DNA from 2 places in the Bacillus sp. TCT6 genome. Region 1 is predicted to be linked to the other one. Evidence: a T-box and tRNA genes for the amino acid it is inferred to sense, from the RefSeq annotation. Region 1 holds a T-box; the other holds one or more tRNA genes.
What was found. The T-box of region 1 lies ahead of leuS (leucine--tRNA ligase). A T-box ahead of a tRNA ligase gene usually reads a tRNA of that ligase, here a tRNA-Leu.
Positions count from the first base shown of each region.

Region 2: it encodes a tRNA-Leu, which carries the amino acid that the T-box ahead of leuS (leucine--tRNA ligase) is inferred to sense. The anticodon was not compared.

Region 1 covers NZ_JBVYHX010000001.1:4,387,816-4,391,209, forward strand. Annotated here, with positions in the region: gene leuS (leucine--tRNA ligase) at 1-1,604, opposite strand, end outside; T-box leader at 1,670-1,889, opposite strand; gene AC0ONG_RS22475 (MDR family MFS transporter) at 2,077-3,270, opposite strand.
Region 2 covers NZ_JBVYHX010000001.1:269,803-273,196, forward strand. Annotated here, with positions in the region: rRNA gene AC0ONG_RS01220 (23S ribosomal RNA) at 1-71, shown strand, start outside; rRNA gene rrf (5S ribosomal RNA) at 172-287, shown strand; tRNA gene AC0ONG_RS01230 (tRNA-Asn) at 296-370, shown strand; tRNA gene AC0ONG_RS01235 (tRNA-Ser) at 373-464, shown strand; tRNA gene AC0ONG_RS01240 (tRNA-Glu) at 482-556, shown strand; tRNA gene AC0ONG_RS01245 (tRNA-Val) at 561-636, shown strand; tRNA gene AC0ONG_RS01250 (tRNA-Met) at 663-739, shown strand; tRNA gene AC0ONG_RS01255 (tRNA-Asp) at 743-818, shown strand; tRNA gene AC0ONG_RS01260 (tRNA-Phe) at 828-903, shown strand; tRNA gene AC0ONG_RS01265 (tRNA-Thr) at 922-997, shown strand; tRNA gene AC0ONG_RS01270 (tRNA-Tyr) at 1,008-1,091, shown strand; tRNA gene AC0ONG_RS01275 (tRNA-Trp) at 1,099-1,172, shown strand; tRNA gene AC0ONG_RS01280 (tRNA-His) at 1,192-1,267, shown strand; tRNA gene AC0ONG_RS01285 (tRNA-Gln) at 1,331-1,405, shown strand; tRNA gene AC0ONG_RS01290 (tRNA-Gly) at 1,411-1,485, shown strand; tRNA gene AC0ONG_RS01295 (tRNA-Cys) at 1,500-1,570, shown strand; tRNA gene AC0ONG_RS01300 (tRNA-Leu) at 1,581-1,662, shown strand; gene AC0ONG_RS01305 (DUF3884 family protein) at 1,848-2,168, opposite strand; gene AC0ONG_RS01310 (YebC/PmpR family DNA-binding transcriptional regulator) at 2,521-3,240, shown strand; gene AC0ONG_RS01315 (NUDIX hydrolase) at 3,387-3,394, shown strand, end outside.

The DNA of each region.
Region 1 (3,394 bases):
ACAGCATGCTCTGCTCCGCCGATATAAATATCAACTGGAAGCCATTGTTTTACTTTTTCAGGATCTACAAGTGCTTCGCTATTGTTTGGATCGATGTAACGTAGGTAATACCAGCAGCTACCAGCCCATTGTGGCATTGTATTTGTTTCACGACGACCTTTTTTACCAGTCTCAGGATCAACAACATTTACCCACTCGTCAATGTTAGCAAGTGGTGATTCACCTGTACCTGAAGGACGGATGTTTTCTGTTTTCGGAAGAACTAATGGTAATTCTTCTTCCTTCACAGCTGTCATTGTCCCATCTTCCCAGTGAATTACCGGAATTGGCTCACCCCAGTAACGTTGACGGCTGAATAACCAGTCACGCAGACGGTACGTTACTTTTTGATTTCCTGCGCTCGTTACTTCAAGCCATTCAATCATTTTTGCGATTGCTTCTTCTTTATTTAATCCATCAAGGAATGCTGAGTTTACGTGTGCACCATCACCTGTGTACACTTCTTTCGTAATATCTCCGCCTTTTACAACTTCCTTCATCGGAAGATTGAATACTGATGCGAATTCATAGTCACGCTCATCATGAGCTGGAACTGCCATTACGGCACCTGTTCCGTAAGTTGCAAGAACATAGTCAGCAATCCAGATTGGTAATTTCTCACCGTTTACTGGGTTAACTGCGTAAGCACCAGTGAATACACCAGTTTTCTCTTTCGCAAGTTCTGTACGCTCTAGGTCACTCTTCATTTTTACAGCGTTAATGTAAGCTTCTACCGCTTCTTTTTGTTCTGCTGTTGTAATTTCTGCAACAAGTGCATGTTCCGGAGCTAGTACACAGTATGTTGCACCAAATAGTGTATCAGGGCGCGTTGTGAATACTGTGAACTTCTCGTCTGTACCATCGATATTGAAGTGTACTTCTGCACCTTCAGAACGACCGATCCAGTTACGTTGCATATCTTTTAAGCTTTCTGGCCAATCAAGCTCATCTAGATCTTCTAATAGACGATCTCCGTAAGCTGTAATTTTTAACATCCACTGTCTCATCGGACGACGCTCAACTGGATGTCCACCACGCTCACTCTTACCGTCAATGATTTCTTCATTTGCAAGTACTGTACCAAGTGCTGGACACCAGTTTACAGGTACTTCATCAACGTAAGCTAAGCCTTTTTCAAATAGTTTTAAGAAGATCCATTGTGTCCACTTATAGTAGTTTGGATCTGTTGTATTTACTTCACGGTCCCAATCATAAGAGAAACCTAGTGATTTAATTTGGTTACGGAACGTATTAATATTATGCTCTGTAAATTCAGCTGGGCTATTTCCAGTATCAAGTGCATATTGCTCTGCTGGAAGACCAAATGCATCCCATCCCATTGGATGAAGAACGTTATACCCTTGCATACGCTTCATACGAGATAAAATATCTGTCGCTGTATAACCTTCTGGATGTCCTACGTGTAGGCCTGCACCTGATGGATATGGGAACATATCTAGTGCATAAAATTTTGGTTTTTCTGTCTCATCTGGCGTACGGAATGTTTTATTCTCTTCCCAGTACCCTTGCCACTTCTTCTCAATATCTTGATGATTAAAGCTCATGAGATACCCTCCTTGAAATTCTATTTATTTTCACCGCCCAAAATACAAAAAACCTCTCATCCCTAGAAAGGGACGAGAGGTTATAGATTCCCGCGGTACCACCCTAAATTAATGTAAAAATATACATTCGCTTAGATCCGTAACGTGGATTAACGGCAATTGCTACTATTAGTTTCACAACTGCAACTCAAAGGCGAGTTCATAACGAAACGTGGATTGACTTGCACCGACCGTCAACTCTCTAAACCAGCTTCTATTACTACTACTCCTTCTCACTGTTATTACACATATGAGTTAATGTGAACTACCCTCCACTTAGTATCTCTAAAAAGCTTACTTAAAGCGGGGCTTCTCGGTTAATCGTTACTTTTAATAACTAACGAATTCGTCTTAAGACAGCCGAGCTATCTCCCTTGTTCTAAAGGTTGTTTTATTTAAATATATTCTAAAACATGTTACATGTTCCGTCAAACTAAACTGCAATTTTTTCTTCAACTGTTTCTTCTACTTTTACTCGTTTATCATACATGCTCGTTGCTATAAGCGCTACTACAAGCATTACCATGATTGCTATAAACAATACTTCCATATTGTATAAATCAACAATCGCTCCGCCAACGACCGGCCCGAACATTTTCCCTACAGTCGCCGCGCTATTTACAACACCTTGATAAAAACCTAGTTTATCTTTTGGTGCAAGTATATTTGCAATCGTCGGAACTGCTGGCCACACAAATAATTCACCGATTGTTAATGTTACCATCGCAACGAGGAACATCGTAAATTGCTGCGCTTGACTTAACACAATGAATGACGCCGCAAAAATGAAGATTCCAATCATAATTTGCTGTTTTAAAGAACGCTTCATCCAGCGAATTAGCATACTAACAAGTGGCTGCGCACAAACAATCATAGCTCCATTTATCGTCCATAATAAACTATAATGACGAAGGCTAATATTCAATTCTTGCATATGTGTTGCAATCGCTCCTTGCCACTGTACGTATGTAACCCAGCATAAAGCATATGCTACACACACGATCAGAAGTGCTTTAAATCCAGGTGTAAGTGACCAACCTTTTTTCGTTTCGATTTCCTTTTGCACTCCTGGCTCTTTCTTGTCTTCCATACCACGGAATCCAATAAAAGCAATTAAGAAGAAAACAAAATATAAAATAAAATTCGCTAAGAAAATATAATCAAAACGATATGATGCAACTAATCCACCACACGCTGTTCCAATCGCAATACCAACATTTTGTCCAACGTACATCGCATTAAATGCCCGTCTTCCGCCCTCTGGCCAAACCGTACCAACCATCGCATACATCGATGGGAAGACCATTCCAGAACCGAAGCCGATTAACGCTAGCCACACAACATATAACGGCCAACCGTGGAAGAACACAAGACCTAAAATTGATACAAGTGTAATAACAATTCCTACTAAAGTTGATTTATAACCGCCCCATTTATCAAATAAAACACCGCCGAGCAAGTTTCCGATTACACCAGTAAGCGAGTTGATCATTAATACCATTCCGGCCACAGATAAAGATTTTCCTAGGTGATCATGCAAATAAATTGTATTAAAAGGCCATAAAAAAGAAGCACCCGTGACATTAATAATCATCCCAGCTACTAATAGCCATACTTTCCTTGGCATAGTTTCCCCTCCTATTCTATTTTTTTCGTTCATATATATAACAGTAAAATTGTAGTCGTTTTTAAATAGGAAGGCAACTGATTAATAGTTGATGAAATTCAGATAATGGTTCATCGGTAAATGA
Region 2 (3,394 bases), 4.1 Mb from region 1:
TGATAGGTTCGAGGTGGAAGCATGGTGACATGTGGAGCTGACGAATACTAATAGATCGAGGACTTAACCATATAATATGTAGCGATGTTATCTAGTTTTGAGAGAACATAAAAAATTTGTTGACTTTTAAAGTGAATAAGTTATAATAATGATTGTCTCAAAAGAATAATGTCTGGTAATGATGGCAGAGAGGTCACACCCGTTCCCATACCGAACACGGAAGTTAAGCTCTCTAGCGCCGATGGTAGTTGGGACCTTGTCCCTGTGAGAGTAGGACGTTGCCAGGCAATATTATTCCGCAGTAGCTCAGCGGTAGAGCTATCGGCTGTTAACCGATCGGTCGTAGGTTCGATTCCTACCTGCGGAGCCATTGGAGAGCTGTCCGAGTTGGCCGAAGGAGCACGATTGGAAATCGTGTATACGTCACAAGCGTATCAAGGGTTCGAATCCCTTGCTCTCCGCCATAGGATTTATAATATTTGGCCCGTTGGTCAAGTGGTTAAGACACCGCCCTTTCACGGCGGTAACACGGGTTCGAATCCCGTACGGGTCACCACTTTGGAGGATTAGCTCAGCTGGGAGAGCACCTGCCTTACAAGCAGGGGGTCGGCGGTTCGATCCCGTCATCCTCCACCATATGAATTTTATATAAATAGTATTATCGCGGGGTGGAGCAGCACGGTAGCTCGTCGGGCTCATAACCCGAAGGTCGCAGGTTCAAATCCTGTCCCCGCAACCAAATGGTCCCGTGGTGTAGTGGTTAACATGCCTGCCTGTCACGCAGGAGATCGCCGGTTCGACCCCGGTCGGGACCGCCATTTTAATAAGGCTCGGTAGCTCAGTCGGTAGAGCAGAGGACTGAAAATCCTCGTGTCGGCGGTTCGATTCCGTCCCGAGCCACCATTTATTTTAATAAAATACGCCGGCTTAGCTCAATTGGTAGAGCAACTGACTTGTAATCAGTAGGTTGGGGGTTCAAGTCCTCTAGCCGGCACCATGTAAGTTTCGGAGGGGTAGCGAAGTGGCTAAACGCGGCGGACTGTAAATCCGCTCCTTCGGGTTCGGCAGTTCGAATCTGCCCCCCTCCACCATTTACATAGGGGCATAGTTTAAAGGTAGAACTGAGGTCTCCAAAACCTCCAGTGTGGGTTCGATTCCTACTGCCCCTGCCAAATATATTTACACAACATGGCGGTTGTGGCGAAGTGGTTAACGCACCGGATTGTGGCTCCGGCATTCGTGGGTTCGATTCCCATCAGTCGCCCCATTTTTATTTTTAAAATTACAAATAATTTAATTGATACTTACATATAATTAAGTAAGAATTCGATGGGCTATAGCCAAGCGGTAAGGCAACGGACTTTGACTCCGTCATGCGCTGGTTCGAATCCAGCTAGCCCAGCCATTTTTGCGGAAGTAGTTCAGTGGTAGAATACAACCTTGCCAAGGTTGGGGTCGCGGGTTCGAATCCCGTCTTCCGCTCCAATGAAATTTAATATGGCGGCATAGCCAAGTGGTAAGGCAGAGGTCTGCAAAACCTTTATCACCGGTTCAAATCCGGTTGCCGCCTTTTCTTTTGTGCCGATGTGGCGGAATTGGCAGACGCGCACGACTCAAAATCGTGTTCCTTCGGGAGTGTCGGTTCGACCCCGACCATCGGTATCATGAACGTCGTAAAAAAACTCTATACAATTAGTATAGAGTTTTTTTTGTTTTCTTTTCATTACATGACAAAATAAGCACAAAAAGTGTACGGTGAGTAAACTGCGAAACATTAAAAGGATAAAAACAAACATTCAATTTTATCCTTTTAATTGCGGTATTCTATAATATTCCCTTCAAGCACTCTAGAGAGAATTTCTCCACCCCGGTGACATGAAGTTAAATCCGACACCACCAGTAGATATTAGTACATGATCAGCTGTTAATTTCGTAATTTCTAAAAACTTCTTTTCAAACTTTTCTCTGTTGTATTTGTACATAGTTGAGTGGCACGACCACATGTGCGTTGAAGTACTCAACCAGTCCCCTAATTCCTTCAATTCAGGAAACGCCTCAAATTGGATTGGTTCATCTAATTTCATGAATCTTACTTGATAGATAGTTGGGTTTAACTTCTCTCCTATTCCTTTAAAAGCATGTGATTTTTTCTCATTTGAATGTGTCATAATTCTCCCTCCACCTTTTCTTCAAATTTTTCCCTATTTTTATTGTACAGCAATAGAAAGTAATTATGGGAATATTATGGAAATCGGTATCGGCAATATAAAAAGACTCTAACAGAAATGTTAGAGTCTTTTTTGTTAAATTATATTATGTGATGCTAAAATTCGTAATAAACTTAGGAATTCATGTATAATATAACTTGTCGAAAGAACAAAATGATAGTGATTTATATTATGTCTGTAATATGAATCAAAAATGAACTTTTTATATTTCTTTTAAAAATGTGTTGAACACACATTATATTTCATATTAATATTTTTATGTAGATTTAAAACGAGAAAGAGAGTGGAAAGTATGGGCCGTAAATGGAACAATATTAAAGACAAAAAAGCATCGAAAGATGCAAATACAAGCCGTATATACGCGAAATTTGGACGTGAAATTTATGTGGCGGCAAAACAAGGAGAGCCAGATCCAGAATCAAACCAAGCGCTTAGAGTCGTATTAGAACGTGCGAAAACATACAATGTACCAAGAACAATTATTGATCGTGCAGTTGAAAAGGCAAAAGGCGGTTCAGAGGAAAATTATGACGAGCTTCGTTATGAAGGATTTGGACCAAATGGAGCTATGGTTATTGTAGATACACTTACAAATAACGTAAACCGTACTGCAGCAGATGTACGAGCTGCATTTAGCAAAAACAGTGGTAACATGGGTGTAAACGGTTCTGTAGCTTACATGTTTGATGCGACAGCTGTTATCGGCCTTGAAGGTAAAACATCAGATGAAGTTCTTGAAATTTTAATGGAAGCAGATGTTGATGCACGTGACATTCTAGAAGAAGAAGATTCTGTTATCGTGTATGCTGAACCTGATCAATTCCATTCAGTACAATCTGCACTTAAAGGTGCTGGTGTTGAAGAATTTACAGTTGCAGAATTAACAATGCTTGCACAAAGTGATGTTACACTTCCCGAAGATGCTCAAGTACAATTTGAGAAAATGGTTGATGCATTAGAAGATTTAGAAGATGTGCAACAAGTTTACCACAACGTAGACTTAGGAGAATAATACGATAGAAGCCCTGTCCGTTTAACGGATAGAGGCTTTTTTTATGAAGTTAATTAAGTTGATGAATTAGTAAAGGTATTTTGTTGTAGACAGGGAATATGCTTATAGGGATATATGAAATAATCATTATTTCTAGGAGGTTTAATATGGAACA